DNA from 3 places in the Bacillus haimaensis genome. Region 2 is predicted to be linked to each of the others. Evidence: a T-box and tRNA genes for the amino acid it is inferred to sense, from the RefSeq annotation. Region 2 holds a T-box; the other regions hold tRNA genes.

The links. The T-box of region 2 lies ahead of proS (proline--tRNA ligase). A T-box ahead of a tRNA ligase gene usually reads a tRNA of that ligase, here a tRNA-Pro.
Region 1: it encodes a tRNA-Pro, which carries the amino acid that the T-box ahead of proS (proline--tRNA ligase) is inferred to sense. The anticodon was not compared.
Region 3: it encodes a tRNA-Pro, which carries the amino acid that the T-box ahead of proS (proline--tRNA ligase) is inferred to sense. The anticodon was not compared.

Annotation. Positions count from the first base shown of each region.
Region 1 covers NZ_CP158164.1:443,797-454,041, forward strand. The annotation lists rRNA gene ABN702_RS02045 (23S ribosomal RNA) at 1-2,481, shown strand, start outside; rRNA gene rrf (5S ribosomal RNA) at 2,594-2,710, shown strand; tRNA gene ABN702_RS02055 (tRNA-Val) at 2,722-2,797, shown strand; tRNA gene ABN702_RS02060 (tRNA-Thr) at 2,863-2,938, shown strand; tRNA gene ABN702_RS02065 (tRNA-Lys) at 2,958-3,033, shown strand; tRNA gene ABN702_RS02070 (tRNA-Leu) at 3,042-3,122, shown strand; tRNA gene ABN702_RS02075 (tRNA-Gly) at 3,138-3,212, shown strand; tRNA gene ABN702_RS02080 (tRNA-Leu) at 3,221-3,309, shown strand; tRNA gene ABN702_RS02085 (tRNA-Arg) at 3,344-3,420, shown strand; tRNA gene ABN702_RS02090 (tRNA-Pro) at 3,425-3,501, shown strand; tRNA gene ABN702_RS02095 (tRNA-Ala) at 3,516-3,588, shown strand; tRNA gene ABN702_RS02100 (tRNA-Met) at 3,617-3,693, shown strand; tRNA gene ABN702_RS02105 (tRNA-Ile) at 3,700-3,776, shown strand; tRNA gene ABN702_RS02110 (tRNA-Ser) at 3,792-3,884, shown strand; tRNA gene ABN702_RS02115 (tRNA-Met) at 3,930-4,006, shown strand; tRNA gene ABN702_RS02120 (tRNA-Asp) at 4,010-4,085, shown strand; tRNA gene ABN702_RS02125 (tRNA-Phe) at 4,102-4,177, shown strand; tRNA gene ABN702_RS02130 (tRNA-Thr) at 4,199-4,274, shown strand; tRNA gene ABN702_RS02135 (tRNA-His) at 4,299-4,371, shown strand; tRNA gene ABN702_RS02140 (tRNA-Gly) at 4,383-4,456, shown strand; tRNA gene ABN702_RS02145 (tRNA-Ile) at 4,460-4,536, shown strand; tRNA gene ABN702_RS02150 (tRNA-Asn) at 4,547-4,621, shown strand; tRNA gene ABN702_RS02155 (tRNA-Ser) at 4,627-4,717, shown strand; tRNA gene ABN702_RS02160 (tRNA-Glu) at 4,735-4,806, shown strand; gene glgB (1,4-alpha-glucan branching protein GlgB) at 5,429-7,321, shown strand; gene ABN702_RS02170 (glucose-1-phosphate adenylyltransferase) at 7,318-8,472, shown strand; gene ABN702_RS02175 (sugar phosphate nucleotidyltransferase) at 8,503-9,528, shown strand; gene glgA (glycogen synthase GlgA) at 9,525-10,245, shown strand, end outside.
Region 2 covers NZ_CP158164.1:3,580,106-3,590,350, reverse strand. The annotation lists gene ABN702_RS18270 (sirohydrochlorin chelatase) at 1-630, shown strand, start outside; gene ABN702_RS18265 (NAD(P)-dependent oxidoreductase) at 611-1,237, shown strand; gene ABN702_RS18260 (hypothetical protein) at 1,263-1,736, opposite strand; gene ABN702_RS18255 (DinB family protein) at 1,785-2,237, opposite strand; gene ABN702_RS18250 (hypothetical protein) at 2,612-3,088, shown strand; gene ABN702_RS18245 (kanamycin nucleotidyltransferase C-terminal domain-containing protein) at 3,093-3,854, shown strand; T-box leader at 3,899-4,106, shown strand; gene proS (proline--tRNA ligase) at 4,149-5,579, shown strand; gene ABN702_RS18235 (ketopantoate reductase family protein) at 5,915-6,826, opposite strand; gene ABN702_RS18230 (serine hydrolase domain-containing protein) at 7,015-8,025, shown strand; gene ABN702_RS18225 (SDH family Clp fold serine proteinase) at 8,073-8,936, opposite strand; gene ABN702_RS18220 (class I SAM-dependent methyltransferase) at 9,256-10,017, shown strand; gene ABN702_RS18215 (zinc ribbon domain-containing protein) at 10,068-10,245, opposite strand, start outside.
Region 3 covers NZ_CP158164.1:3,691,070-3,701,314, reverse strand. The annotation lists gene ABN702_RS18795 (PP2C family serine/threonine-protein phosphatase) at 1-347, shown strand, start outside; gene ABN702_RS18790 (Tex family protein) at 607-2,790, shown strand; gene cmpA (cortex morphogenetic protein CmpA) at 2,841-2,951, opposite strand; partial or broken gene ABN702_RS18780 (SprT family protein) at 3,045-3,517, shown strand; tRNA gene ABN702_RS18775 (tRNA-Asn) at 3,719-3,793, shown strand; tRNA gene ABN702_RS18770 (tRNA-Ser) at 3,799-3,889, shown strand; tRNA gene ABN702_RS18765 (tRNA-Glu) at 3,900-3,971, shown strand; tRNA gene ABN702_RS18760 (tRNA-Val) at 4,021-4,096, shown strand; tRNA gene ABN702_RS18755 (tRNA-Gln) at 4,134-4,208, shown strand; tRNA gene ABN702_RS18750 (tRNA-Leu) at 4,234-4,317, shown strand; tRNA gene ABN702_RS18745 (tRNA-Leu) at 4,339-4,421, shown strand; tRNA gene ABN702_RS18740 (tRNA-Arg) at 4,522-4,598, shown strand; tRNA gene ABN702_RS18735 (tRNA-Pro) at 4,613-4,686, shown strand; tRNA gene ABN702_RS18730 (tRNA-Gly) at 4,698-4,771, shown strand; rRNA gene ABN702_RS18725 (16S ribosomal RNA) at 4,895-6,444, shown strand; rRNA gene ABN702_RS18720 (23S ribosomal RNA) at 6,737-9,668, shown strand; rRNA gene rrf (5S ribosomal RNA) at 9,781-9,897, shown strand; tRNA gene ABN702_RS18710 (tRNA-Met) at 9,923-9,999, shown strand; tRNA gene ABN702_RS18705 (tRNA-Asp) at 10,004-10,079, shown strand.

The sequences.
Region 1 (10,245 bases), 1.4 Mb from region 2:
GGAGGACCATCTCCCAAGGCTAAATACTCCCTAGTGACCGATAGCGAACCAGTACCGTGAGGGAAAGGTGAAAAGCACCCCGGAAGGGGAGTGAAATAGATCCTGAAACCGTGTGCCTACAAGTAGTTAGAGCCCGTTAATGGGTGATAGCGTGCCTTTTGTAGAATGAACCGGCGAGTTACGATCCCGTGCAAGGTTAAGTCGATGAGACGGAGCCGTAGCGAAAGCGAGTCTGAATAGGGCGAATGAGTACGTGGTCGTAGACCCGAAACCAGGTGATCTACCCATGTCCAGGGTGAAGTTCAGGTAACACTGAATGGAGGCCCGAACCGACTCACGTTGAAAAGTGAGCGGATGAGGTGTGGGTAGGGGTGAAATGCCAATCGAACCTGGAGATAGCTGGTTCTCTCCGAAATAGCTTTAGGGCTAGCCTCATATGTTAGAGTCTTGGAGGTAGAGCACTGATTGGACTAGGGGTCCTCATCGGATTACCGAATTCAGTCAAACTCCGAATGCCAAAGACTTATCTATGGGAGTCAGACTGCGAGTGATAAGATCCGTAGTCAAGAGGGAAACAGCCCAGACCGCCAGCTAAGGTCCCAAAGTATACGTTAAGTGGAAAAGGATGTGGAGTTGCTTAGACAACCAGGATGTTGGCTTAGAAGCAGCCACCATTTAAAGAGTGCGTAATAGCTCACTGGTCGAGTGACTCTGCGCCGAAAATGTACCGGGGCTAAACGTATCACCGAAGCTGCGGACTGTTCTTACGAACAGTGGTAGGAGAGCGTTCTAAGGGCGTTGAAGCTAGACCGGAAGGACTGGTGGAGCGCTTAGAAGTGAGAATGCCGGTATGAGTAGCGAAAGAAGGGTGAGAATCCCTTCCACCGAATGCCTAAGGTTTCCTGAGGAAGGCTCGTCCGCTCAGGGTTAGTCGGGACCTAAGCCGAGGCCGAAAGGCGTAGGCGATGGATAACAGGTTGATATTCCTGTACCACCTCCACTCCGTTTGAGCAATGGGGGGACGCAGAAGGATAGGGTAAGCGCACTGTTGGATATGTGCGTCTAAGCAGCAAGGCTGAGAAGTAGGCAAATCCGCTTCTCCTATAAGGCTGAGCTGTGACAGCGAGGGAAATATAGTACCGAAGTTCCTGATTTCACACTGCCAAGAAAAGCCTCTAGCGAGGAGTATGGTGCCCGTACCGCAAACCGACACAGGTAGGCGAGGAGAGAATCCTAAGGTGAGCGAGAGAACTCTGGTTAAGGAACTCGGCAAAATGACCCCGTAACTTCGGGAGAAGGGGTGCTCTGTTAGGGTGTTAAAGCCCGAGAGAGCCGCAGTGAATAGGCCCAGGCGACTGTTTAGCAAAAACACAGGTCTCTGCGAAGCCGTAAGGCGAAGTATAGGGGCTGACGCCTGCCCGGTGCTGGAAGGTTAAGGGGAGAGGTTAGCGCAAGCGAAGCTTTGAACCGAAGCCCCAGTAAACGGCGGCCGTAACTATAACGGTCCTAAGGTAGCGAAATTCCTTGTCGGGTAAGTTCCGACCCGCACGAAAGGCGTAACGATCTGGGCACTGTCTCAACCAGAGACTCGGTGAAATTATAGTACCTGTGAAGATGCAGGTTACCCGCGACAGGACGGAAAGACCCCGTGGAGCTTTACTGTAGCCTGATATTGAATTTTGGTACAGCTTGTACAGGATAGGTAGGAGCCTGAGAAGCCGGAGCGCTAGCTTCGGTGGAGGCGTCGGTGGGATACTACCCTGGCTGTATTGAAATTCTAACCCGCAGCCCTTATCGGGCTGGGAGACAGTGTCAGGTGGGCAGTTTGACTGGGGCGGTCGCCTCCTAAAGAGTAACGGAGGCGCCCAAAGGTTCCCTCAGAATGGTTGGAAATCATTCGCAGAGTGTAAAGGCACAAGGGAGCTTGACTGCGAGACCTACAAGTCGAGCAGGGACGAAAGTCGGGCTTAGTGATCCGGTGGTTCCGCATGGAAGGGCCATCGCTCAACGGATAAAAGCTACCCCGGGGATAACAGGCTTATCTCCCCCAAGAGTCCACATCGACGGGGAGGTTTGGCACCTCGATGTCGGCTCATCGCATCCTGGGGCTGTAGTCGGTCCCAAGGGTTGGGCTGTTCGCCCATTAAAGCGGTACGCGAGCTGGGTTCAGAACGTCGTGAGACAGTTCGGTCCCTATCCGTCGTGGGCGCAGGAAATTTGAGAGGAGCTGTCCTTAGTACGAGAGGACCGGGATGGACGCACCGCTGGTGTACCAGTTGTCTTGCCAAAGGCATAGCTGGGTAGCTACGTGCGGACGGGATAAGTGCTGAAAGCATCTAAGCATGAAGCCCCCCTCAAGATGAGATTTCCTTTTACTTCGGTAAGTAAGATCCCTGAAAGATGATCAGGTAGATAGGTTCGAGGTGGAAGCATGGCGACATGTGGAGCTGACGAATACTAATCGATCGAGGACTTAACCCAAAAAACAATGAACGGCACTTGTGAATCTTGATAAGAAAAACGTTATCTAGTTTTGAAGGAATATAGCAAATAATGCTTGATTTTCTTTCAAAAGTTTATATAATATTAATAGTCTGGTGGCGATAGCGAAGAGGTCACACCCGTTCCCATACCGAACACGGAAGTTAAGCTCTTCAGCGCCAATGGTAGTTGGGGGCTGTCCCCCTGTGAGAGTAGGACGTTGCCAGGCTATATATATTCGGAGGATTAGCTCAGCTGGGAGAGCATCTGCCTTACAAGCAGAGGGTCGGCGGTTCGATCCCGTCATCCTCCACCAAGATTTTTTCACGTAGTGAAAATAATCAACCATTTTTCACGCAGTGAAAATAATCATCATTTCATGCCGGTGTAGCTCAGTTGGTAGAGCAACTGACTTGTAATCAGTAGGTCGTGGGTTCGACTCCTATCGCCGGCACCACTTTTCTTAAATATTTTACGTGCCATTAGCTCAGTCGGTAGAGCATCTGACTTTTAATCAGAGGGTCGAAGGTTCGAGTCCTTCATGGCACACCATTTATCTTGCGGGTGTGGCGGAATTGGCAGACGCGCTAGACTTAGGATCTAGTGTCTTTGACGTGGGGGTTCGAGTCCCTTCACCCGCATTGTAATTTTATAACGCGGAAGTAGTTCAGTGGTAGAACACCACCTTGCCAAGGTGGGGGTCGCGGGTTCGAATCCCGTCTTCCGCTCCAACAGACTTGCCGGGGTGGCGGAACTGGCAGACGCACAGGACTTAAAATCCTGCGGTAGGTGACTACCGTACCGGTTCGATTCCGGTCCTCGGCACCAGATTTTCTTCGCAGAAGCAAAATAACTTTCATAAGCGCCCGTAGCTCAATTGGATAGAGCGTTTGACTACGGATCAAAAGGTTAGGGGTTCGAGTCCTCTCGGGCGCGCCATTTACGGGGAGTAGCTCAGCTTGGTAGAGCACTTGGTTTGGGACCAAGGGGTCGCAGGTTCGAATCCTGTCTTCCCGACCATTAAGATTTCATTTGGGGCCTTAGCTCAGCTGGGAGAGCGCCTGCTTTGCACGCAGGAGGTCAGCGGTTCGATCCCGCTAGGCTCCACTTATAGAAATATAAACTTCACTTTTTTGGCGGTGTAGCTCAGCTGGCTAGAGCGTACGGTTCATACCCGTGAGGTCGTGGGTTCGACTCCCTCCGCCGCTACCAAAAAAAGGACCTTTAGCTCAGCTGGTTAGAGCAGACGGCTCATAACCGTCCGGTCGTAGGTTCGAGTCCTACAAGGTCCACCAGAAATTCTTATATTCGGAGGAATACCCAAGTCCGGCTGAAGGGATCGGTCTTGAAAACCGACAGGGGCGTCAAAACCCGCGGGGGTTCGAATCCCCCTTCCTCCTCCATTATATATATAAGAATGATGAGAATTTTATATGTATTTACATTGTCGCGGGGTGGAGCAGTCCGGTAGCTCGTCGGGCTCATAACCCGAAGGTCGCAGGTTCAAATCCTGTCCCCGCAACCAAATGGTCCCGTGGTGTAGCGGTTAACATGCCTGCCTGTCACGCAGGAGATCGCCGGTTCGATCCCGGTCGGGACCGCCATTTTTAACTTAATAGTGGCTCGGTAGCTCAGTTGGTAGAGCAATGGACTGAAAATCCATGTGTCGGCGGTTCGATTCCGTCCCGAGCCACCATTTTTATATTAATGAACATTAGCCGGTGTAGCTCAGTTGGTAGAGCAACTGACTTGTAATCAGTAGGTCGTGGGTTCGACTCCTATCGCCGGCACCAGTTCTACAAAAAAATAGTATTATGGCGGTTGTGGCGAAGTGGTTAACGCACCTGATTGTGGTTCAGGCATTCGTGGGTTCGATTCCCATCAGTCGCCCTTTTTTTTTTGCGGGTGTAGTTTAATGGTAAAACCTCAGCCTTCCAAGCTGATGTCGTGGGTTCGATTCCCATCACCCGCTCCATATGGGCCTATAGCTCAGCTGGTTAGAGCGCACGCCTGATAAGCGTGAGGTCGGTGGTTCGAGTCCACTTAGGCCCACCATATGATTTATTCCACCATAGCTCAGCGGTAGAGCATTCGGCTGTTAACCGAAGGGTCGTAGGTTCGAATCCTACTGGTGGAGCCATATTCGGGGAAGTACTCAAGTGGCTGAAGAGGCGCCCCTGCTAAGGGTGTAGGTCGTGTAAGCGGCGCGAGGGTTCAAATCCCTCCTTCTCCGCCATCAAAATTCAATCATGCGGCCCGTTGGTCAAGCGGTTAAGACACCGCCCTTTCACGGCGGTAACACGGGTTCGAATCCCGTACGGGTCATCAAAAAGTTGTGGTATTTTTATAAATATCATGGCTTTTTTTATTTTGCGAATTTGTTTGAATAAGCCTTTCTTCTCTTTACGTCGTAATAAAAAATATGATAATTTGATCTTATATTATTTTTTGATCCCCGGATTTTCTCATTATAAACGATATCAGTCCAATCAAATTCCTCCTAAACTAGCTGCTCCTTATTCCCCAAAGAAACTTCTTCTAACTTATTTTTATACCCCATATACTACCCAATAAAACCCAAATTCAAATAATAATATTATTATTTTTATATAACTTTTAAGATGTAACCGCTTCCACATTCATTCACCCTTCTTTTTCTGTAAAAAACTTTTCGACAAAATCTCTTATAAAACAATTGAATATCCTGTCATATTTTCTTTATTGTAAACCTTTACATTTATTCAGTCATATCAAGAACTCTGAAGGGATGGTAATGGAAGCGGTTTCCGTAAAACAGCGTATTTTCGACAAAATAGCAAAATATTGTGAATTTTGTAATTTCGTGTCTAGCGATTGGACCTTGTCGTAAAAAGGAGAATGGGTTAAAAAAGAGAATAGTAAAGTATAACAATAATCTTTTTGAAACTATTCCGAAAGGGTGACGATATTGATTGCAACGAGCGCCACTGATTTTCAGCTGCACCTATTTCATGAAGGGACCTTGTATAAAAGCTATGAGCTTTTTGGTGCACATGTAATAAAGCATCGGAAAAAGGTTGTCGGCACCAGGTTTACAGTCTGGGCACCTCATGCAAAGGCGGTTAGGCTGATTGGTACATTCAATGACTGGAATGGAAAAGAATACGTATTAGAAAAACTGAATAATGAGGGTGTCTGGAGTATTCAATTGCCAGAAGAGCTAACTGGCCACCTTTACAAATATGAAATAGTGACAAAAGAAGGGGAAGTGTTACATAAGTCTGATCCATTTGCATTTCATGCAGAGGTCCGTCCAAAGACCGCTTCCATCGTCTATGACCTGGAAGGATACAAGTGGAAGGATCAAAACTGGCGGAGACGAAAAAAGAGAAAGCTAGTGTATGAGAAGCCGATGTTCATTTACGAATTACATATGGGCTCATGGAAAAAGAAGGAGAACGGAGAGCTATACTCCTATTTGGAGCTAATAGAAGAATTGATTCCCTATGTGAAAGAGCATAAATTTACTCATATAGAGCTCTTGCCATTGATTGAGCATCCTTATGACAGGTCTTGGGGATATCAGGGGACAGGTTATTATGCTGCAACGAGCCGTTATGGCACTCCACGTGAGTTAATGGCTTTTATTGATGCCTGTCATCAAGAGGATATCGGGGTGATACTGGATTGGGTACCTGGACACTTCTGTAAGGATGCGCATGGGCTATCCATGTTTGATGGAACTCCAACATTTGAGTATCAAACCTACAATGATCGGGAAAATGAGGTATGGGGAACGTCCAATTTCGATTTGGGGAAGCCTGAAGTAAGAAGCTTTCTGATTTCCAATGCGATGTTTTGGATGGAGCATTTCCATGTGGATGGATTCAGGGTAGACGCTGTTGCCAATATGCTGTATTGGCCCAATACGCAGGAAGTCCATGCGAATCCTTTTGCACAGGAATTCTTGAAAAAGCTGAATGAAGCGGTTTTTGAATTCGACTACAGTGCACTGATGATCGCGGAGGATTCAACGGATTGGCCATTGGTTACCTCCCCTACATCTGTTGGAGGACTTGGTTTTAACTATAAATGGAATATGGGCTGGATGAATGACATTCTTAGCTATATGGAGGCTCCTCCCGAGCAAAGGAAGCATTTGCATGACAAGGTCACCTTTTCCATAGTCTATGCCTTTTCAGAGAATTTCATTTTACCTTTTTCCCATGACGAAGTAGTCCATGGGAAGAAATCTTTATTGAATAAGATGCCAGGAGAATACCAGGATAAGTTCAAGCAGCTGAGGCTATTGTATGCTTTTCTGGTCGCCCATCCAGGTAAAAAGCTGCTATACATGGGAAGTGAATTTGGCCAGTTTGATGAATGGAAGGACCTCGAGCAGCTCGACTGGTTCCTACTGGAAGAGTATGAAACACATCAGCAGATGAATCTATATGTAAAAGATCTGCTTGCCTTCTACCAGAGTCAAAAGGCTTTATATGAACTGGATCATTCACCTGATGGATTTGAGTGGATTGATGCAGATAATCGGGAACAAAGCATTTTCTCCTTTGTTCGAAAAGGAAAGAAGCAATCTGATACACTCGTGGTCTTATGTAATTTTACCGGAGCGTCCTATGAACAGTATAAAATTGGTGTTCCACTTTTAGCGGATTATGAAGAGGTTTTCCATTCCGATCACGTACAGATTGGTGGTACAGGTATCGGAAATGAGGAGGTAATTAGTGCGCAGGAAGGTGCATATCACGGCAAGGAGTTTCATATGATGGTCAATGTTGCGCCCTATGGAGTGAGCATGTGGCGTCCTAGGAAAATTCGAGGGGAGAGTAATGGGAGATGATGAAGAATAAATGTGTAGCAATGTTACTGGCAGGAGGAAAAGGAAGCCGATTAAGTTCCTTGACTAAAACACTTGCAAAACCTGCTGTACCGTTCGGTGGGAAATATCGGATCATTGATTTTGCATTAAGCAACTGCACCAACTCCGGGATTCATACGGTTGGCGTTTTGACACAATATCAGCCACTTGTATTAAATTCATATATAGGAATTGGAAGTGCATGGGACCTGGATCGTAAAAATGGAGGAGTGACCGTTTTACCTCCATATACGGAATCCTCCGGTGTGAAATGGTATACGGGAACGGCAAGTGCCATCTTTCAGAACCTTAACTACTTAAAGCAATATGAGCCTGAATATGTGCTTATCCTATCTGGTGACCATATTTATAAAATGAACTACGCAGAAATGCTGGATTATCATATTAAGAAGGATGCTGATGTCTCCATATCAGTAGTGGAGGTTCCATGGGAGGAAGCAAGCCGCTTTGGAATCATGAATACGAATGAAAAGCTTGAAGTAGTGGAATTTGACGAGAAGCCGGCCAACCCGAAAAGCAATCTTGCATCCATGGGAATCTATATTTTCAAATGGTCCGTTCTGAAGGAATATTTGGAGATGGATGATCGTAACCCGGATTCCAGCCATGATTTCGGAAAGGATGTCATTCCTTTGCTGCTTGAAGAGAATAAGAGATTGGTAGCCTATCCTTTCGAAGGCTATTGGAAGGATGTCGGAACGGTTAAAAGCTTATGGGAAGCCAACATGGATCTATTAAAAGAGGATTGCGAGTTGAACTTGTTTGAATATGACTGGCGTGTTTATTCAGTCAACCCAAATCAGCCTCCTCAATATATTGCTCCATGTGCGGATGTAAATGATTCCCTTGTCAATGAAGGCTGCTTCATCGAAGGGAAAATCGATCATTCTGTCCTTTTCCAGGGAGTGAAGGTAGGGAAGAATTCCGTTATTCAAAATTCTGTCCTGATGCCAGATGCGGTGATTGGTGAAAATGTCTATATCAATAAGGCAATCGTACCTTCCGGACTTGTGATCCCTGATGGAGTTGTCATATGCCCAGAAAAAAATGAAGATGAAATCATTTTGGTCACGGAAGAAATGATGGAAAAAGGGATTTTCTCTATATCATAATTAGAATACGCCAAAGGAAGGATGAGAATCATGAATAAATCTATGCTCGGAATCATTGATGCGACCATTCATAATGAAGAAATGAAGGAGCTTACGTTAAAGAGGTCTATCGCTGCTGTTCCGTTTGGCGGCCGTTATCGCCTGATCGATTTTGTTTTATCCAATATGGTAAACTCGGAAATTCAAAGTGTAGCAATTTTTCCTCGATTTCAGTATCGCTCATTGATGGATCACCTGGGTTCAGGCAAGCAATGGGATTTGGACCGTAAACGTGACGGCTTGTTCTTTTTCCCAAGCTCTGTGGGGGAAGTGGACGGAAATACAGGGTCATTTCAGCATTTCAAGGAGAATGAAGATTTCTTTCTGAGAAGCACGCAGAAGTATGTGGTTATCTCAAACAGCTATACGGTTTGTAATATGAATTTCAAGGTAATGCTAGAGCGCCATTTGAATAACCGCTGTGATATTACACATGTTCTTCATCAGGAAGAGTCCATGGACATATTTATTTTAGAAAAGGATTTGCTGGTAAAGCTTTTTATGAACTATGAAAAAACAGGCTATGGAAGCATAATGGATGTAGTAGACGATATGAATAGCGGGTATAAGGTCTGTAACTATGAATTTACTGGTTATGCGGCTGTCATAGATTCCATTGAAAGCTATTATAAGCATAGCTTAGAACTGCTGAATCCTGCTGTATGGCAGCAAGTGTTCATGAAGAACCAGCCCATCCTTACAAAAGTCAAGGATGAACCGCCGACAAGCTATGGCAAGGATGCCTTTGTTAAGAACTGCATGATAGCCAATGGTGCTATCATTGAAGGGCATGTGGAAAATAGTATCATTTTCCGAGGTGTGAAAGTAGGCAAAGGGACTGTCATCAAAAATAGCATTGTCATGCAAAAAGGTGTAATCGGATCGAATTGTGTTTTAGATTCTGTCATTCTAGACAAAGATGTAAAGGTAGAGGATGGCACGGCAATAACAGGTAAACAAGATTCTCCATATCTAGTTAGAAAAGGTACAGTACAAGGAGCTCTGATGAATTCGTGAAGGTATTGTTTGTCGTATCGGAATGTGTTCCGTTTGTAAAATCTGGTGGCTTGGGCGATGTTGCGGGAGCATTGCCTAAGGAACTGAAAAAGCTTGGTACGGATGTAAGGGTCATTCTGCCGAAGTATGGGCAGATCCCAGAAGCATACAGAAAGAAAATGAAGCGAATCCAGACCACCTATGTGGATGTCGGTTGGAGACATCAATACTGTGGAATTGAACAATTGGTGCTGGATCATGTCACCTATTATTTCATTGACAATGAGTATTACTTTAAGCGAGATTCCTTGTACGGCCATTTTGACGATGGGGAGCGCTATTCCTTTTTCTGCCGGGCGGTACTGGAAAGTATGACGGCCATCGATTTTGTTCCTGATGTGATTCATTGCCATGACTGGCACACGGGAATGGTCAATTTCCTGCTTGAAATAGAATACAGGAAAAATCCACGCTTTGAGCATATTCAAAGTGTATTTACTATTCATAACCTGCAATTTCAGGGGGTCTTTCCTCAGGATATCCTGAAGGACCTATTGGGAGTGGAAGAGCAGTTCTTCTCAACAGACCAGCTTGAGTTTTATGGAAATGTGAATTTTATGAAGGCAGCGCTAGTTTCTTCCGGACTGATTACAACGGTAAGTCCGACGTATAAAGATGAAATCCAAACCGCATTTTTTGGGGAGAAGCTCGATGGAGTCCTGCGCTTCCGCGGTGATG
Region 2 (10,245 bases):
GAGCTGGCCGAACCGTTTATCGCGCAAGGGTTTGAACACTGTGTGGCAAGGGGTGCGACGGAAATCACGGTTGTCCCTATCTTTCTTTTAACCGCCGGGCATATAAAAGAGGATATCCCGGAAGCGTTAGCGCCTTTGCGTGAAAAATTCCCCGAAGTGAACGTGCGGCTTGCAGAAGCATTCGGGGTGCAGGACAGGATCGTCAAGGGAATATGTGAACTTGTGAGAACGAAAGCCGGGGAAGTGAAGGCTGCCGACTCCCTTCTGCTGGTGGGGAGAGGAAGCAGTGATTCTGCCATCCATGAAGCCTTTGTCTTGATAAAAGAAGCTATTGGCAAAAGACTTGGAATCTCGCGGGTGGAGGTTTGTTATTTGGCTGCGACCACACCATTGTTCGCAGCAGGAATCGAGGAGATCAGCAAAGTAGCCGACGGCAGAGTCATCGTGGTTCCGTATTTGCTTTTTGCCGGGTTATTGCTGAATGAAGTGACCCGTGAGGTGAAAAAGAGACGGCGTGCCGGACAGGATATCGTGTTGATCGAGCCGCTTAGCCGTCATCAGGCTATCCAGGATATAGTAGTGGAACGGGCGTCAGGAAAGGGGGCGGAATATGCAGCCGCTAGTCATTGATTTGAGAGGAAAGATGGTAGTGATAGCAGGTGGAGGCAGAATTGCTGCGCGAAAGGCAAAGGTGCTGGATGCGGAGCTGGCCGATATCACCTTTATTGCGCCTGGATTTTCAGAAGAGGTACTGGAACTTTCCGTTTTAAAAGGATATAAACTTGTAGAACGGGGTGCTTTGGCTTCTGATTTTGCTGAAGCATTTCTTGTCATTCTGGCAACGAATAACCGGGAGGTGAACGCGGAATTGGTTCGTACACTGCCTCCTTCACAGCTCGTTTGTGTGGTGGATGAATCGGGAGAAGGAAATGTTACCTTTCCTGCAACGGTGAGGCGCGGCCATCTGCAAGTGGCGGTCACCTCCAATGGTGCCAGTCCCAAGCTGACCCGCAAGCTGAAAAGGGAACTGGAGGAGCAGTTTGATTTTTCATGGATTTCCTATACGGAGTTTCTTGCTGAATTTCGGAGGCTTGTGAAGCTGCTGCCTTTGACCTTTGAGGAAAAGGGGGAGTTGCTGTGGGAGGTATTGGAGGAGAAATATCGATTGGATGTAGAAGTGCGAGAGGAAAAGCTTGCCGAATTGGAGCTGCTTTCTGGGAGAGTGATAGGCGGGTAGGGGAGGGACGGTGGTCCCGCCCCGGCTACTCAAGCTCGATGACATAGGTATATGAAATTTCCCCATTTTCCCATTCTGCCAATACTTCATAAATGTACCGGCCCTTTTCAGTTGGGGTGCGAAATTTTCCTTCCTGCAATTCTATTTCTTTTTCGCGGTCCTGCTTATTCCAGAGGTAGACTTTAAATGTAGGATCGCCGACAAGCTTAAAGGACATTTCCGTGTCAGGCGGAGCCGTAATCGCTTCAACGTTTTCTGCTATCTGATTGGGAGAAGCCGCATCTGTCTGCGTAACCTCCGTGGTTAATCCCTTTTTCACTTCCCAAGAGTAATTCCCTTTTTCTAATTTTTTCTCTTCACCGTCAATCACCACATACCCCTGTTCATCAGGAGGGTATATTTTATTCCCGGCCGCATCTGTTTCTCCTGTTTTTCCACAGCCTGCTAATGCGAGTAGTAATAAAAGAAAGAATGCAGGCAAAATAAATCTTGATCTCATAGGTAATCCCCCTTTTATAACACTAGACGGCAACAGGCAGAAAAAGTTTCAAAGGATGGCTTTGATCTGGTCAGCGTGATGGTCATCATGCTTGGCCAGGTCTGTAAAATAATCCGATAGCTTAAGAGTAGTGGCACCAATTGTAATCTCCTGCTCCCAATAGAGCTCCTCGATTTGCTCTATCTCCTCCAATAGCTGCCTTCTGGTAGAAAGAAATCGGCGGAGGGTCACCTGACTATCTTCCATTCTCGCATCCTTTGCCCCGAGTTCGTTTACGACCTTCGGATTTGGTGCTGTTGGTAATGTTTCGCCAGTCAGAAAATAAGGTATTCTTTTATGTAGGACAAATTCATCCCATGGAATCAGATGGCCGATCACTTCTGCGACGGTCCATTTTTCATGTGAAATTGGAGCTCTCCATTGGGACTCAGAGAGGTCGCCGAGTGTTTGTACCCAGTTCATGAATTTTTGATGGTGCTGGATGATTTGTGCTTTGGTCATGTGCAGTCCCTACTTTCGTTTTCAGATTAGAGGAATGCCTTGCCTCCCTACTATTCTAGTTATACGGAACTATAAATGTAAAGTTTCAAAAAATCTGAAAATAGGGAAGCTATCCCTCTCCATTTTCAGGAAATTATGTTAAGATTTTAACCGAGCGCATCTTTTTAAGGCTCTTTTCGTAAAGTTTGTTGCTTTTGTCCGTAGAAAATCGGCTTTTGGATTTTTTACAGCATTTTTCCCTTTATCATTCTAAGAAAATTAATCTATGACAAGGGAAAAGAGCACGATAGCAAGTAATATTACGTGTTTACATTGGATACGTCAATAACAACAATGTATGCGAAAACAGCATTATTGAAAAAGGAGGCAATCTGATGAGTGCCGGAAAATGTAAGGGCTTAATTTTTTCTGTCCTGCTAGCCTTCCTACTGGGTGCTTGCAGTGCAGATCCGCAAACGAGCGAGCCTATGGAGGTAAGCCTTAACGAAATGACCTTCTCAATGGAAGGGGATGAGGAGCTAGGCCATCAGCTTATGACATATGATATCACCTTGACCCATAGTAAAGGGCTTGCGATAAATGTAGACAGCATCGAACCGTTGATTGCCGGTTGGATTGAAGAAAGAATGCTAGACCACGAGATAGTTGAGTTGGAGAAATTGGAAGGCAACAACCTAAGAATAAAAGGCACGGTTATGTTTGATTCTAATGAACTATCAAAAGAAGAAATGCAGGAATTGGCTAGTCAGGATGAATCCGTTCAAGGGATCCTGTTTCAAACGGTAGCGGGAGCAAGCTATCAGGCCGTGAAAATAGGGACGAAGACAGAATTGATTGAGATTGGGGATTAGGAGCATGCTGGCATACCCTTCACCAACAACGAGGGAAGAGAAGATGAACATGATCCGGACTATTACAGATCGATTGATGGAAAGATTCGGGGAGGATATCATAGCGGTCGGTGTCTACGGCTCCACTGCCTATAAAAAAGAGGGCCTTTATTCCGATATCGAGATGCACGTGGTGACAAAGGACGGCGTATCGATTCCGGGTCATGAATTCATTTACGGCAAGTTCAAGCTGGAGCTCAGCTGCCGTGAAAAGAGCAAGCTGTTTGAACGGGCAAGAAGGATGGATGATGGTTGGTCCATCTGGGCAGGATCATTCGTCAATGTTCTAGCTATCCATGATCCAGAGGGGATTTTTGCTGAGTTGAAGGAAGTACCGTTTCAGGCATCGGAGGAATCGGTGCGGGACATGATGCGGACATTCATGATTTGGGAACCGTATGAAACGATGGGCAAAATCAGGAACAATTTTGAAAACGGGAATTCTAGCTATATTCCGCTTGGTGCAAAGGACCTGGCCTGGCAGACCGCAAAATTGATCGGGCTGGCCAACCGTACATACTACACGACAAGGGCTCGGACCTATGAGGAGTCACTGGATTTGAAGTCAAAGCCAGGCGGATATCGGGAGCTTGTGGAGTTTCTTGAAGTCGGGGATCTTCGTGAAAAAGAAACCCTCTATAAGCTATGTGAAAATTTATGGACTGGCCTGAATGCCTGGTTTGATGAAATGGGCATCGACTATCGAACGCACGAGCTCCCTTTTTAAGAATATTGACAATACATACCAAACTGGATATAATCTTTTCAAATATGAAAACGTGGAAGAGGATTAGTAGGATGGTCGCGTCTATTTAGAGAGGGTGCTGATTGGTGAAAGGCGCCTATAGATGTTCATTCGAACCTGCCTCGGAGTTCTGTGTCGGATTGATTGAAGATGCAGCGGTTCAAAACCGTTACCATGGAAGAGTGTAAAGCGATGCTTTGAATGAGGGTGGTACCGCCAGAAATGGTCCCTTATACGAGCGTGGCTTTTTTTATTTTGATAAAAGAGGTGTTTGCGATGAGCAAGAAGTTTGTAGAGAGAATTACCGGTATGGATGAGGATTTCGCGCAGTGGTATACCGATGTCGTGACGAAGGCGGAGCTTGTGGATTATTCGAGTGTGCGCGGCTCGATGATCATCCGTCCCTATGGCTATGCGCTATGGGAAAATATCAGGAATGAACTGGACCGCCGCATCAAGGAAACAGGCCATGAGAATGTATACATGCCGCTCTTCATTCCGGAGAGCCTGCTGCAAAAAGAGAAGGACCATATTGAAGGCTTTGCACCGGAAGTGGCTTGGGTGACACATGGCGGCGATGAGAAGCTTGCAGAGCGTCTGGTCGTGCGCCCGACCTCTGAGGTGCTTTTCGGGGAGCACTACAAAAATATCATCCATTCCTACCGCGACCTGCCGAAGCTGTACAATCAGTGGGCGAACGTGGTGCGTTGGGAGAAAACGACTCGACCATTTCTTCGTACACTAGAGTTCCTGTGGCAGGAGGGGCATACTTGCCATGAGACAGATGAGCTTGCACAGGAAGAAACGGTGAAAATGCTCGAAGTGTATGCCGAGATCTGCGAAAAGTTCCTCGCGATCCCGGTCGTGAAGGGCCAGAAAACGGAGAAGGAAAAGTTTGCTGGAGCGAAGCATACGTACACAATTGAAAGTTTGATGCATGACGGAAAGGCGCTGCAGTCCGCGACGTCCCATCATCTTGGTGATGGTTTTGCGAGGGCTTTCGGCATCCAATTCCTTGACCGAGAAGGCAAGCAGCAGTATGTACAGCAGACTTCATGGGGCTTTACCACGCGCATCATCGGTGCCATGATCATGGTCCACGGCGATGACCGGGGCTTGGTCGTTCCACCGAGAATAGCTCCAACACAGCTGATGATTGTTCCGATTGCCCAGCATAAAGAGGGAGTGCTTGATTTTGCCTTCGACTTGAAGGAGCGTCTGGCTGCACAGTTTCGCGTCGGCATTGATGCTAGCGACAAGAAGCCTGGCTGGAAATTCAATGAGTACGAAATGAAAGGAATTCCACTTCGCTTAGAAGCTGGACCTCGTGATATCGAGCAGAACCAGGTCGTGCTCGTGCGCCGTGATACGGGTGAGAAGCTGACGGTATCGGTGGACGGATTGGAATCGACCATTGCTTCGGTGCTAGAGGATATCCAAGCGAGCCTGCTGGAAAAAGCAAGACAGCATCGCGAGGACAAAACGAGCGTGGCGGTAACCTTTGACGAGTTCAAGACACAGCTCGAGGAAAAGGCCGGCTTCATCAAAGCAATGTGGTGCGGCGAGCAGAGTTGCGAGGAAAAGATCAAGGAAGAAACAAGTGCAACATCGCGCTGCATGCCGTTTGAGCAGGAGAGCTTGGCAGATGAGTGTGTGTGCTGCGGTGCGAAAGCGAAGCATATGGTGTATTGGGCGAAGGCTTACTAGGTTTAACTTAATGCATGGGAAAGAGGGAAGCGAACTCCAGCACAATTTTGTGAGGGGGTTCGCTTTTTGATTGGAATACGTTTTTGGGAAATTATAGGTCTGGTTAAAAACTTTTCCATTTTTTGTATTTTGGATCGATTATTGCACGGTTTGGACCGATAATGACAGGTTTCGGATCAATTATCCTCTCCAACGGATCGATTTGGTCCATTTTCCGCTCGATCACCCACACTTTTGGATCGATTAACCAATATCAGCCTCTAACTAAGACCGGCAATTACCTATTTTCATAAAAGAAGGGTGCCCCTGTCCCACAGGAAGCACCATTCAAACCGTTATTGTCCTTCATAAATACGCAAATTGGCGTAGATTTTCTCCAAAGTCGGTACGGAAATCTCTTTGTCTGCCGCTAGCCCAAGCAGATACCCGAAAAAGTGGTCCGCTTCAACCGGTAATCCTTTTTCCATGTCACGCTGCATGGAGGATTTCATGCCGGCTTCGATGCTGTGGAGTTTGTCCCAGTTCAGTTCCACGATATTTTCCGCAATCGGTGCATCCACACTGCGCATCACGGCTGCCACTTCATGCAAGGTATCTTTTATGATAGCAGCTCCCAGGTAATCTTCCCTGATAGGGCCTATCGGTGAGCGGAACAAGGTCGTCGCACCTGCCAAAGTAGCGATAAACAGATACTTATGCCACATATCCCGGTTGATATTATCAGATAGGACAAAATTGCTCTTCGTACCGCCAAACACCTCTGCAAGCTTCAACACCCGTTCGGTCCGCTCGCCGTTGCGTTCCCCGAAAACGAGATCATGGATGCCGCTCGTCTGCACGATGCTGCCCTCTGAATCCAGCGTCGATTCCACAAAGCACAAGCCGCCGAGGACATTCTTTTCATCAAAGGCAGTAACCAGCTTTTCCACATGCGATATCCCGTTCAACAACGGAACGATCATCGTTCCAGGCCCGACATACGGTTTGAAATCTTCCACTGCCGCCTCCATGTGATAAGCCTTCATGGATAATAAAATGACGTCATAGGCTTCCACCTGTTGACCGCTTGTAAGGAGAGAAGGCTGCAACACTGCATCCCCATGTACACTTTTGACAACCAGGCCGGTCGCCTCCAACTGCCTTTTCCGCTTCTCCCTTACCAAAAAAGTCACGTCTTCGCCTTTTTCCAACAGCCTGCCGCCAAAGTAGCCGCCGACCGCGCCTGCACCAACAACAAGTATTTTCATAGAGAGTTCCCCCTTTGACATTCTATATTTTCTATTGTATCAGGTAATGGGAGGAACTGTTGCAGATAAGGTTCGGAATATTTGGTATGTTGGTAGAGAAGAATGAAATCGCTTATGAATAATATGGTAATATTGTTAGTGAGTCCCTAACCACTTGCCATTGAACAAACAATAGGATGTGTGTGTGAATGAAGATAAATAGTGTAATAGAGGAAAAAGCCAGAGAGATTGATTTTTCTGGTGTTGTATGGATCCAGGAAAAAAATGAAGTTTTGTATAGATCTGCCCTTGGATATGCCAACCGGTCTGATAGATTGCCAAATAAGGTGGAGACCAGATTCGGGATTGCTTCGGGCTGCAAGCTTTTTACAGCCATCGCGATAGGTCGGCTTGTTCAGGAGGGGAAGCTGGCATTCGAGACGAAAATCAGTGAAGTGCTGACGTCCAATGACTTTCCTCATTTTGATAAGGGGATTACGGTACATCACCTGTTAACTCATACATCGGGAATACCGGATTATTTTGACGAAGAAGTAATGGAGGATTATGAGGATCTGTGGAAAAACAGGCCCATGTATCAGATAAAGCAATTGGAAGATTTTTTGCCAATGTTCCAGCAGGGTAAAATGATGTTCCTGCCTGGTGAAAGATTCCATTACAATAATGCCGGATTTGTATTATTGGGAATGTTGGTTGAACACGTCACCGGTGAAAGCTTTACACATTATGTGGAGAAGAATATATTTCTCCCTTGCGAAATGAAGGGCTCAGGATATTTCTCCTTCGACCAGTTACCTGACGATACTGCGACAGGCTATATAGATAACGAAGATGGAACCTGGAGAAGTAATATCTATTCCATACCTATAAAAGGTGGGGCGGATGGCGGGGCTTATATATCAGCACCTGATATGGCGAAGCTTTGGACAGCCTTGATGGAGCGGAAATTATTGAATGTAGAAATCACAAGCCAACTCCTCACTCCCCATGTAGAGGTTGGGAAAGATGAATATTACGGATACGGTATATGGATCGACAAACGAAACGATGCCATTTATAAGTACCATGTGATGGGATATGACCCCGGTGTAAGCTTTGCCTCGGGTTACTATCCCGATTCATGCAGCATATTGGTTATTCCTTCGAATAAAGCAGGCGGGCCGCATAAGGTGATGGCTGTCATTGAAGAATATTTGTGAAAATAAAAAGAAGGCATGTCTCCTAAACAGACATGCTTTCCTTTCCATCAGGATAATAATTTCGCCTTCGTAAACCTTTCATCTTCATCCATCCAACCTTCAAATTCCTTGGTGTTGATGCAGACTGATTTGCCGTACTTACTAGATTGAATCAGCGCCTTCACATGCCCCCGTTTGTTTTCATGGTTATTCAGGTCCAGTTCCTTGGAGATGTCCTCAAAAATGGATAGGATCAGCTTTTCTTCCGTTTTCGTGGGATGGATGACGTTTAGCCCTACGCGACTGACCTCATCCCTATAGAATCGGAAGTTATGATGTGTATTGGATTCCAGAAAATGATGGATGATTTCTTCGGCAGGCCGGTTGTGGCGGTTGCCAAGCAAAAGCGGGGCATACGTCCTGATCTGCGAGACGGTTCTTTCTGCGTGTCCCAACAGTAAAGGGTGGACCTGGTTTTCTATAAGTGCTTGCAGGGGCTGCGCTGGATCCCCAGAAGTCGACAGGTTCAAGCTTTCGCGTGCGCTGGACATAAAATAACTAACATCGCGCCAGCTTATATTCATTCCATCATTAATGCGGTCGTTTCGGACAGATGGATCAAATGGGCTTAAGGAGGCCTGTTTTGTCATGACTAGCCTGCTTGCCCCAAGTGACAAGAGTGTTCCTGCACTATGGGCCACGGTCGGGATGATAATCTCAAACTCTTTGAAATATTGCTTGATCAGATTCACTATATTAAATGCCGTGGTTGTATCCCCGCCCCCGGTACGTAAAAAGAGTGATAGCCCTTTCGATTCTTCCATAGCCTCGAGATGCCTCGCAAGCGGATCCAGGACATCTTCATAAATACCGCTTACCATAACGAGGATGCTTGTGCCTCGCATGCTTTCCAAGGTTTTTAAATCTCTCATAAGATTTTCCCTCCAATTCGAGTGCTTGTCCCATAGTAAGAGTTAATACCTGTATATGTGAATAAAATGGACCTTAGAACTGATATATTCACAGAGTCTTAGTATCAATATGGTCGTATACAAGAGAATATAAAACAGGAGGTTGGAAATATTATTTGACTGGGAGAGTTAAGCAGTCGGAACATTTGGTATATTAGAAGGAGATAAAGATGAAAGGACTATCCACTATGAATCTATTGAAGCATGACATATAAAAACGCAGTCGCGGACCTCCGGCGGGCAAGCCTGCGCAAAGCATACTAAAATTGGAGGTAATCACATGTTAAATGACAAATCATTCATCCATTATTTAAAAGAGGCCGAACAGGATTTCTCCGGGTGGGATTTTTCCTATGTGACGGATACAGGGCGTATGGCCAACAGCCTGCTCTCATGGTCTTACGGCAGTATGGCGAAAAGGCTGATCACTGATGCGACATCCTTGCTTGATATGGGGACAGGTGGGGGCGAGCTTCTTGCCAAGCTTCAGCCGTTTCCACAGTCTGTGTTTGCAACGGAAGGATACAAGCCCAACTTTCCCATCGCCCAAAAGCGGCTCGGACCATTGGGGGTGACCGTGGTCGAGATAGAGGAGGACAATCTCCTGCCTTTTGCAAAAGGTCAGTTCGACCTCATCATCAACAAGCATGAAGCCTATTCTGCACCTGAGGTAAGAAGGGTCACCTCGGACAGAGGGATTTTTCTGATGCAGCAGGTTGGAGGGGCGGATTGTGCCGAAATCAATGAAGCGCTCGGGATTCCGTTGAACGACGAGTACCTCCACTGGCAGCTGGACTTCGCTAAAAGAGAGCTTGAGGAGAATGGCTTTCGTGTAACTTTATTCAAAGAGGAATCGCCTATCCAGCGATTTTATGACGTAGGGGCGTTGATTTATTATTTGATGGCCATTCCCTGGCAGATTCCGGACTTTGAGGTTGTTGATTATATGGAACAACTTTATAGCATCCACCGCAGCATCCAGTCAAAGGGCTATTTTGATGTCACGCAGCAGCGGTTCATCATAAAAGCTGAAGCAATCTAAAAAGCGGGCGTCTCCATTGTTTGGGACGCCCGCTTAAACGATATAGAACCTCACCCTCCAAAAAAGAAATCCAACAAGTTCGAAGCGGTGGAGGTGTCCTTGTTATAGAATTCCGAGTAGCCACAGTTCTTGCAGAAAACGACGATGAAGCGGTTATGCTGGACATCGAACATTTTGGACAGCCCTGTTCCGGTTGTGGCGATCTCTTTTGTTCCTGCGCTGGTGGAT
Region 3 (10,245 bases), 110 kb from region 2:
AGCGTGGAGCTGCAGTATCTGTCTTTAAAGTAAACTACAACAAACAAGAGGTTGTTTACAGCTGCGTTGGTAATATCCGTTTTTTCCTTTACCCTCCGTCAGAAAAGCTTATTTATCCTCTTCCGGTCAAAGGCTACTTATCTGGAAAACCTCAAAATGTGAAAACTCATCGATTTCCTTTTTCGTCAAAAATGAAGTTCTTTGTATACTCGGATGGTTTGAATATTCCATCTGTACGCAAATACATCAAGGATATTCCATCTGCCACTTCCCTGCTGGAAATTGCAGCAGTCTATACAACGGATGGCATGGACGATGTAACCATCATATCAGGTGAAATTCAATAATGTTTATGCTTTTGACTAACGACAAATGTTGTTAGTCTTTTCTTTTTCCCTTGAAGTGCATGTTCAAAAAGGAGGATAAAAAGAGCAAAGAAGTTCGAGGAAGCGAAGTCTCGAGCACCGCAGCGTATATTTGGGATACGTGAGGAGCGGAGAGGCAAGCTGACGAAGAAATTCGAAGCTATTTTTACCGGACTTTTTGAACATCCTCTTGAAACTTTGATAAAATGGAAGTGGGATTTAACGTAGGGAGGCAAAAATAGTGGAATGGAATCAAAAAAACGAACAGCTACTCAATCAACTTGCAAAAGACGTTGAGGTTACTAAATCACAAGCGAAAAAAGTGATCTCACTATTAGAAGAAGGGAATACGGTTCCTTTTATCGCCAGATATCGAAAAGAGCAAACCGGCTCACTTGATGAAGTCCAAATACGGGCAGTCATGGAAAAGTGGCAATACATACAGAATCTTGAAAATAGAAAAGAAGAGGTTATCCGACTGATCGACGAACAAGGCAAACTGACAGAAGAACTTCGCAGCAGTTTAATGAAAGCCTCGAAGCTTCAACAGGTGGAAGACCTTTATCGACCATACAAACAAAAGCGCCGTACAAAAGCGACCATTGCAAAGGAAAAGGGCTTGGAACCATATGCATTATGGCTAATGAGCTTTCCCTCTGCACCATCACTCGAGGAAAAGGCACAGGAGTTCCTGTCTGGGGAAAAAGAAGTATCCACTGTGGAGGAAGTGTTGGAAGGTGCAAAGGATATCATTGCGGAAATGGTCTCGGATGAAGCGGTTTATCGCCAATACATCCGTGACCTGACCTTTAGGCAGGGCCGAATCGTGTCGGTAGTCAAGTCTGAAGAGAAAGATGAAAAACAAGTCTTTGCGATGTATTACGAATATGAAGAACCGATTAATAAAGTACTGCCACACAGAGTACTTGCTGTAAACCGTGGGGAAAAAGAGGATGTCCTACGCGTCTCCGTTAAGGCGCCTGCAGAAAGAGTTCTTTCTTATTTAAACAAACAGGTGATTAAAAGAGAACATTCTCTCGTCGCATCATTAATAAAAGAGGCAGTCGAGGACAGCTATAAGCGCTTGATCGAACCTGCCATAGAACGGGAACTGAGAAAAGAACTGACCGAAAAGGCGGAAGAGCAGGCAATACATATCTTCTCAGAAAACCTGCGGAATCTTTTGCTCCAGCCACCTTTGAAGGGCAGAGTTGTGCTTGGTGTAGATCCCGCCTATCGTACCGGGTGTAAACTTGCCGCAGTGGATGAAACTGGAAAGGTTCTTACTATTGGAGTTATCTATCCTCATGCCCCAGTCAATAAACGGAAAGAGGCAATTCAGAAACTATTGGATGTCCTGCAGACCTATAACATCGAGGTGGTTGCGATAGGGAACGGGACCGCTTCAAGGGAAACGGAACAATTGATTGCAGAAGTTATCCAGCAATCAGGAAAAAGCATATCCTACCTGATCGTAAATGAGGCCGGTGCAAGCGTCTACTCTGCCTCTGATCTTGCACGGGAGGAGTTCCCTGACCTTCAAGTAGAAGAAAGAAGTGCTGTTTCCATTGCCCGCCGTCTACAGGACCCATTAGCGGAACTGGTGAAAATCGATCCGAAATCAGTGGGTGTCGGGCAGTACCAGCATGACGTTGCCCAAAAACGATTGGCTGAATCCCTAAACTTCGTGGTCGAAACAGTAGTAAACCAAGTAGGCGTAAATGTTAACACCGCATCATCCTCCCTTTTGCAGTATGTGGCAGGATTATCGAAAACGGTGGCCAACAACATTATCAAAAAGAGGGATGAGCAAGGGAAGTTCAGCAGTCGTTCAGAATTGAAAGGGATTCCAAGACTTGGAGCCAAAACCTATGAACAGTGTATCGGCTTCCTGCGTATCATCGACGGTAAGCAGCCGTTAGATAGAACAGATATCCACCCCGAAACCTATCCGGATGTAAAAAAGCTCTTAAAGCAATTAGGAGTTTCTGAAAAGGAAATCGGGACCGAGAAGCTGCAGCTAGCTTTGAAGAATGTTGATGTCCAAATGTTATCAGCAGACTTGAGCATCGGTGACATTACGCTACAGGACATTATAGAGTCCCTGATCCGCCCGGAGCGTGATCCGCGAGATAATATGCCGACACCTCTATTGAAGAAGGATGTCCTGCAGCTTGAAGATCTGAAAAAAGGGATGGAACTCGAAGGAACCGTCCGTAACGTCGTGGACTTCGGCGCTTTCGTTGATATCGGAGTCAAACAGGATGGACTTGTCCACATCTCAAAACTCAGCAACCGCTTTGTTAAGCATCCGCTCGATGTCGTCTCAGTAGGAGATATCGTAACAGTCTGGGTGGACGGTGTTGAGGTGAACAAGGGAAGAGTCTCCCTCACCATGCTTGCCCCTGAAAAGCAGGAGGTCTAAATAATGAAAAAGAAATGCCGCCCCTTATCCCAGGAGCGGCATTTCTTTTTCTATCCGTTCTTTTTATGATAAAAAAACCAACATTGATTCAGCATCTTAATCTGATATCTGTCTTTTTCCAAGTAGGCGCGTTGCATCTGTTTTTTAAACCAAGAGGGCATAAGGCTTACCTCCTTAAATTTAAATACTTTTCCTTTATGTATAAGTAGTTTATGCAGTATACTTGTGTTGGTTCAAAGGAAAGGAAGATACACATGGATGACAAACATCTGCAAACCCTGATTGAAGAAACCTCCTTAAAATACTTCAACCTCCCATTTATCCATAGAGCTTCTTTCAACCCGCGTCTTAAGACGACCGGGGAAGGTACCTGACATCTTCAGGCGATATCGAAATAAATAAACGATACTACGATGCCCTAGGAATGGATGAGTTGATCGGTATCATCAAGCATGAACTTTGCCACTATCACCTTCATCAAAGAGGGATGGGGTATAAGCACCGAGACCAGGACTTCAGGATTCTCCTGAAAAAGGTAGGGGCGCCTCGCTTCTGTACACCGATAGAAGCCCCATCCAATAAACCGAAAAACTATCGCTATTATGAATGTGTACAATGCCAGCAAGTATATAAACGGGTAAGAAGAGTTAATATAGTGAAGTACCGTTGCGGGAAATGCAGAGGAAGGTTAAAAGAAGTCACAGACCGTATTGACAGAAAGGATTAACCTGTGCTATTTTATTAAAGTCGCTATTTTACGAAGCGTACAAAATGTTATAATCATATATCTTTTTCTGTTTTAAAAAGGCTTGACATTTTAAGACAAGCTTATTAAAATAAAGGAAGTCGCCTATTTGAAAGAATAGCGATTTGTTAATGGTTTTTGTACCGTAGGGTGCAACGTTCGTAAAACTATTTCATGTACCGTTCCACCATAGCTCAGCGGTAGAGCATTCGGCTGTTAACCGAAGGGTCGTAGGTTCGAATCCTACTGGTGGAGCCATATTCGGGGAAGTACTCAAGTGGCTGAAGAGGCGCCCCTGCTAAGGGTGTAGGTCGTGTAAGCGGCGCGAGGGTTCAAATCCCTCCTTCTCCGCCATAATATTTCAGGCCCGTTGGTCAAGCGGTTAAGACACCGCCCTTTCACGGCGGTAACACGGGTTCGAATCCCGTACGGGTCACTACTAAGTGGGATGCAAAACTGCATGTTTTGCTTCCCATTTCTATCCTGGAGGATTAGCTCAGCTGGGAGAGCACCTGCCTTACAAGCAGGGGGTCGGCGGTTCGATCCCGTCATCCTCCACCAGAGGAACTTATTCCTTTTTAAATAAACATCTATTCGATGGGCTATAGCCAAGCGGTAAGGCATCGCACTTTGACTGCGACATGCGTTGGTTCGAATCCAGCTAGCCCAGCCATCTTTATTTTTTGTACTAACACCTTGCGGGTGTGGCGGAATTGGCAGACGCGCTAGACTTAGGATCTAGTGTCATTGACGTGGGGGTTCGAGTCCCTTCACCCGCACCATATTTTTTCAGCCTTATATATGCGGTCGTGGCGGAATGGCAGACGCGCTAGGTTGAGGGCCTAGTGGGGGCAACCCCGTGGAAGTTCGACTCTTCTCGGCCGCATCGAAATAACTTTTCGAAAAAAGTGTTGACATTGAATGCTGCACTTGGTATGATAGTTAAGTCGCCATTGAGCGGCTAACGAAAATTACAACTAAATTTAGCGCCCGTAGCTCAATTGGATAGAGCGTTTGACTACGGATCAAAAGGTTAGGGGTTCGAGTCCTCTCGGGCGCGCCAACATATAAATTAAACGGGGAGTAGCTCAGCTTGGTAGAGCACTTGGTTTGGGACCAAGGGGTCGCAGGTTCGAATCCTGTCTTCCCGATTTTGTTTTTAGCGGGTGTAGTTTAATGGTAAAACCTCAGCCTTCCAAGCTGATGTCGTGGGTTCGATTCCCATCACCCGCTCCAAAATGATTTAATGATCTTTGAAAACTAAACAAAACAACAGCGTCCACGTTAATCTTATAGAGATTAACAAAGAACGAAAAAGAAACATAAGCTAGTCAACATTTGAGCATAAGCTCAAACTCTTTATTGGAGAGTTTGATCCTGGCTCAGGATGAACGCTGGCGGCGTGCCTAATACATGCAAGTCGAGCGGACTTACAAAAGCTTGCTTTTGTAAGTCAGCGGCGGACGGGTGAGTAACACGTGGGCAACCTGCCCTTGAGACTGGGATAACTTCGGGAAACCGGAGCTAATACCGGATAATATAAGGAACCTCCTGGTTCCTTATTGAAAGATGGTTTCGGCTATCACTTAAGGATGGGCCCGCGGCGCATTAGCTAGTTGGTGAGGTAACGGCTCACCAAGGCGACGATGCGTAGCCGACCTGAGAGGGTGATCGGCCACACTGGGACTGAGACACGGCCCAGACTCCTACGGGAGGCAGCAGTAGGGAATCTTCCACAATGGACGAAAGTCTGATGGAGCAACGCCGCGTGAGTGATGAAGGCCTTCGGGTCGTAAAGCTCTGTTGTTAGGGAAGAACAAGTGCGAGAGTAACTGCTCGCACCTTGACGGTACCTAACCAGAAAGCCACGGCTAACTACGTGCCAGCAGCCGCGGTAATACGTAGGTGGCAAGCGTTATCCGGAATTATTGGGCGTAAAGCGCGCGCAGGTGGTTTCTTAAGTCTGATGTGAAAGCCCACGGCTCAACCGTGGAGGGTCATTGGAAACTGGGGAACTTGAGTGCAGAAGAGGAAAGTGGAATTCCAAGTGTAGCGGTGAAATGCGTAGAGATTTGGAGGAACACCAGTGGCGAAGGCGACTTTCTGGTCTGTAACTGACACTGAGGCGCGAAAGCGTGGGGAGCAAACAGGATTAGATACCCTGGTAGTCCACGCCGTAAACGATGAGTGCTAAGTGTTAGAGGGTTTCCGCCCTTTAGTGCTGCAGCTAACGCATTAAGCACTCCGCCTGGGGAGTACGGTCGCAAGACTGAAACTCAAAGGAATTGACGGGGGCCCGCACAAGCGGTGGAGCATGTGGTTTAATTCGAAGCAACGCGAAGAACCTTACCAGGTCTTGACATCCTCTGACAACCCTAGAGATAGGGCTTTCCCCTTCGGGGGACAGAGTGACAGGTGGTGCATGGTTGTCGTCAGCTCGTGTCGTGAGATGTTGGGTTAAGTCCCGCAACGAGCGCAACCCTTGATCTTAGTTGCCAGCATTAGGTTGGGCACTCTAAGGTGACTGCCGGTGACAAACCGGAGGAAGGTGGGGATGACGTCAAATCATCATGCCCCTTATGACCTGGGCTACACACGTGCTACAATGGACGGTACAAAGGGCAGCAAAACCGCGAGGTCGAGCCAATCCCATAAAACCGTTCTCAGTTCGGATTGCAGGCTGCAACTCGCCTGCATGAAGCCGGAATCGCTAGTAATCGCGGATCAGCATGCCGCGGTGAATACGTTCCCGGGCCTTGTACACACCGCCCGTCACACCACGAGAGTTTGTAACACCCGAAGTCGGTGGGGTAACCTTTTGGAGCCAGCCGCCTAAGGTGGGACAGATGATTGGGGTGAAGTCGTAACAAGGTAGCCGTATCGGAAGGTGCGGCTGGATCACCTCCTTTCTAAGGAATATGACGCTGTTTGTTTTGTTTAGTTTTGAGAGAGCATTCTCTCAAAAAAATATGCGCTTGCGTCTGCAAGTGAATTCAAGAAGTTGGATTCCTCAGCGCATGGCAGCATGAAGTAACGCTCTGAATCATCGCATGAAGTGATGTAAATCAGTAGCCATGTTCCTTGAAAACTAGATAACGTTAAGTAATATCAAGATACATTCACAAGTATCGTTCATCTTAGTAATTTTCTTTTAAGATATCATCGCTGATATCGAAAAAACATGACAATTAGTTTGTCAACGGTTAAGTTATTAAGGGCGCACGGTGGATGCCTTGGCACTAGGAGCCGATGAAGGACGGGACTAACACCGATATGCTTCGGGGAGCTGTAAGTAAGCTTTGATCCGGAGATTTCCGAATGGGGAAACCCACTGCTCGTAATGGAGCAGTATCTTTACCTGAATACATAGGGTACTGAAGGCAGACCCGGGGAACTGAAACATCTTAGTACCGGAGGAAGAGAAAGCAAACGCGATTTCCTGAGTAGCGGCGAGCGAAACGGAATTAGCCCAAACCAAGAGGCTTGCCTCTTGGGGTTGTAGGACACTCAACATGGAGTTACAAAGGAACGGGGTAAATGAAGCGATCTGGAAAGGTCCGTCATAGAAGGTAAAAACCCTGTAGTTGAAACTTCGTTCCCTCCTGAGTGGATCCTGAGTACGGCGGGACACGAGAAATCCCGTCGGAAGCAGGGAGGACCATCTCCCAAGGCTAAATACTCCCTAGTGACCGATAGTGAACCAGTACCGTGAGGGAAAGGTGAAAAGCACCCCGGAAGGGGAGTGAAATAGATCCTGAAACCGTGTGCCTACAAGTAGTTAGAGCCCGTTAATGGGTGATAGCGTGCCTTTTGTAGAATGAACCGGCGAGTTACGATCCCGTGCAAGGTTAAGTCGATGAGACGGAGCCGTAGCGAAAGCGAGTCTGAATAGGGCGAATGAGTACGTGGTCGTAGACCCGAAACCAGGTGATCTACCCATGTCCAGGGTGAAGTTCAGGTAACACTGAATGGAGGCCCGAACCGACTCACGTTGAAAAGTGAGCGGATGAGGTGTGGGTAGGGGTGAAATGCCAATCGAACCTGGAGATAGCTGGTTCTCTCCGAAATAGCTTTAGGGCTAGCCTCATATGTTAGAGTCTTGGAGGTAGAGCACTGATTGGACTAGGGGTCCTCATCGGATTACCGAATTCAGTCAAACTCCGAATGCCAAAGACTTATCTATGGGAGTCAGACTGCGAGTGATAAGATCCGTAGTCAAGAGGGAAACAGCCCAGACCGCCAGCTAAGGTCCCAAAGTATACGTTAAGTGGAAAAGGATGTGGAGTTGCTTAGACAACCAGGATGTTGGCTTAGAAGCAGCCACCATTTAAAGAGTGCGTAATAGCTCACTGGTCGAGTGACTCTGCGCCGAAAATGTACCGGGGCTAAACGTATCACCGAAGCTGCGGACTGTTCTTACGAACAGTGGTAGGAGAGCGTTCTAAGGGCGTTGAAGCTAGACCGGAAGGACTGGTGGAGCGCTTAGAAGTGAGAATGCCGGTATGAGTAGCGAAAGAAGGGTGAGAATCCCTTCCACCGAATGCCTAAGGTTTCCTGAGGAAGGCTCGTCCGCTCAGGGTTAGTCGGGACCTAAGCCGAGGCCGAAAGGCGTAGGCGATGGATAACAGGTTGATATTCCTGTACCACCTCCACTCCGTTTGAGCAATGGGGGGACGCAGAAGGATAGGGTAAGCGCACTGTTGGATATGTGCGTCTAAGCAGCAAGGCTGAGAAGTAGGCAAATCCGCTTCTCCTATAAGGCTGAGCTGTGACAGCGAGGGAAATATAGTACCGAAGTTCCTGATTTCACACTGCCAAGAAAAGCCTCTAGCGAGGAGTATGGTGCCCGTACCGCAAACCGACACAGGTAGGCGAGGAGAGAATCCTAAGGTGAGCGAGAGAACTCTGGTTAAGGAACTCGGCAAAATGACCCCGTAACTTCGGGAGAAGGGGTGCTCTGTTAGGGTGTTAAAGCCCGAGAGAGCCGCAGTGAATAGGCCCAGGCGACTGTTTAGCAAAAACACAGGTCTCTGCGAAGCCGTAAGGCGAAGTATAGGGGCTGACGCCTGCCCGGTGCTGGAAGGTTAAGGGGAGAGGTTAGCGCAAGCGAAGCTTTGAACCGAAGCCCCAGTAAACGGCGGCCGTAACTATAACGGTCCTAAGGTAGCGAAATTCCTTGTCGGGTAAGTTCCGACCCGCACGAAAGGCGTAACGATCTGGGCACTGTCTCAACCAGAGACTCGGTGAAATTATAGTACCTGTGAAGATGCAGGTTACCCGCGACAGGACGGAAAGACCCCGTGGAGCTTTACTGTAGCCTGATATTGAATTTTGGTACAGCTTGTACAGGATAGGTAGGAGCCTGAGAAGCCGGAGCGCTAGCTTCGGTGGAGGCGTCGGTGGGATACTACCCTGGCTGTATTGAAATTCTAACCCGCAGCCCTTATCGGGCTGGGAGACAGTGTCAGGTGGGCAGTTTGACTGGGGCGGTCGCCTCCTAAAGAGTAACGGAGGCGCCCAAAGGTTCCCTCAGAATGGTTGGAAATCATTCGCAGAGTGTAAAGGCACAAGGGAGCTTGACTGCGAGACCTACAAGTCGAGCAGGGACGAAAGTCGGGCTTAGTGATCCGGTGGTTCCGCATGGAAGGGCCATCGCTCAACGGATAAAAGCTACCCCGGGGATAACAGGCTTATCTCCCCCAAGAGTCCACATCGACGGGGAGGTTTGGCACCTCGATGTCGGCTCATCGCATCCTGGGGCTGTAGTCGGTCCCAAGGGTTGGGCTGTTCGCCCATTAAAGCGGTACGCGAGCTGGGTTCAGAACGTCGTGAGACAGTTCGGTCCCTATCCGTCGTGGGCGCAGGAAATTTGAGAGGAGCTGTCCTTAGTACGAGAGGACCGGGATGGACGCACCGCTGGTGTACCAGTTGTCTTGCCAAAGGCATAGCTGGGTAGCTACGTGCGGACGGGATAAGTGCTGAAAGCATCTAAGCATGAAGCCCCCCTCAAGATGAGATTTCCTTTTACTTCGGTAAGTAAGATCCCTGAAAGATGATCAGGTAGATAGGTTCGAGGTGGAAGCATGGCGACATGTGGAGCTGACGAATACTAATCGATCGAGGACTTAACCCAAAAACAATGAACGACACTTGTGAATCTTGGTAAGAAAAACGTTATCTAGTTTTGAAGGAATATAGCAAATAATGCTTGAATATCTTTCAAAGTTATAGTATAATAATATATGTCTGGTGGCGATAGCGAAGAGGTCACACCCGTTCCCATACCGAACACGGAAGTTAAGCTCTTCAGCGCCAATGGTAGTTGGGGGCTGTCCCCCTGTGAGAGTAGGACGTTGCCAGGCTTATAATTACTATACATATTATTATCGCGGGGTGGAGCAGTCTGGTAGCTCGTCGGGCTCATAACCCGAAGGTCGCAGGTTCAAATCCTGTCCCCGCAACCAATAAGGTCCCGTGGTGTAGCGGTTAACATGCCTGCCTGTCACGCAGGAGATCGCCGGTTCGATCCCGGTCGGGACCGCCATTTTTAAAGAAAACGAAACTTGGTTTCGTTATTTTTTTTGGTCTTTTTTATACTAATAAAATTGCTGAATGGTGAATGTGAATTGAATTTACAAGTTAAATACAGCATCTTACTAAAATGAGCCTAGAAACACAGGCTATTTTTTATGCTTTTATTGGAGTTCGTG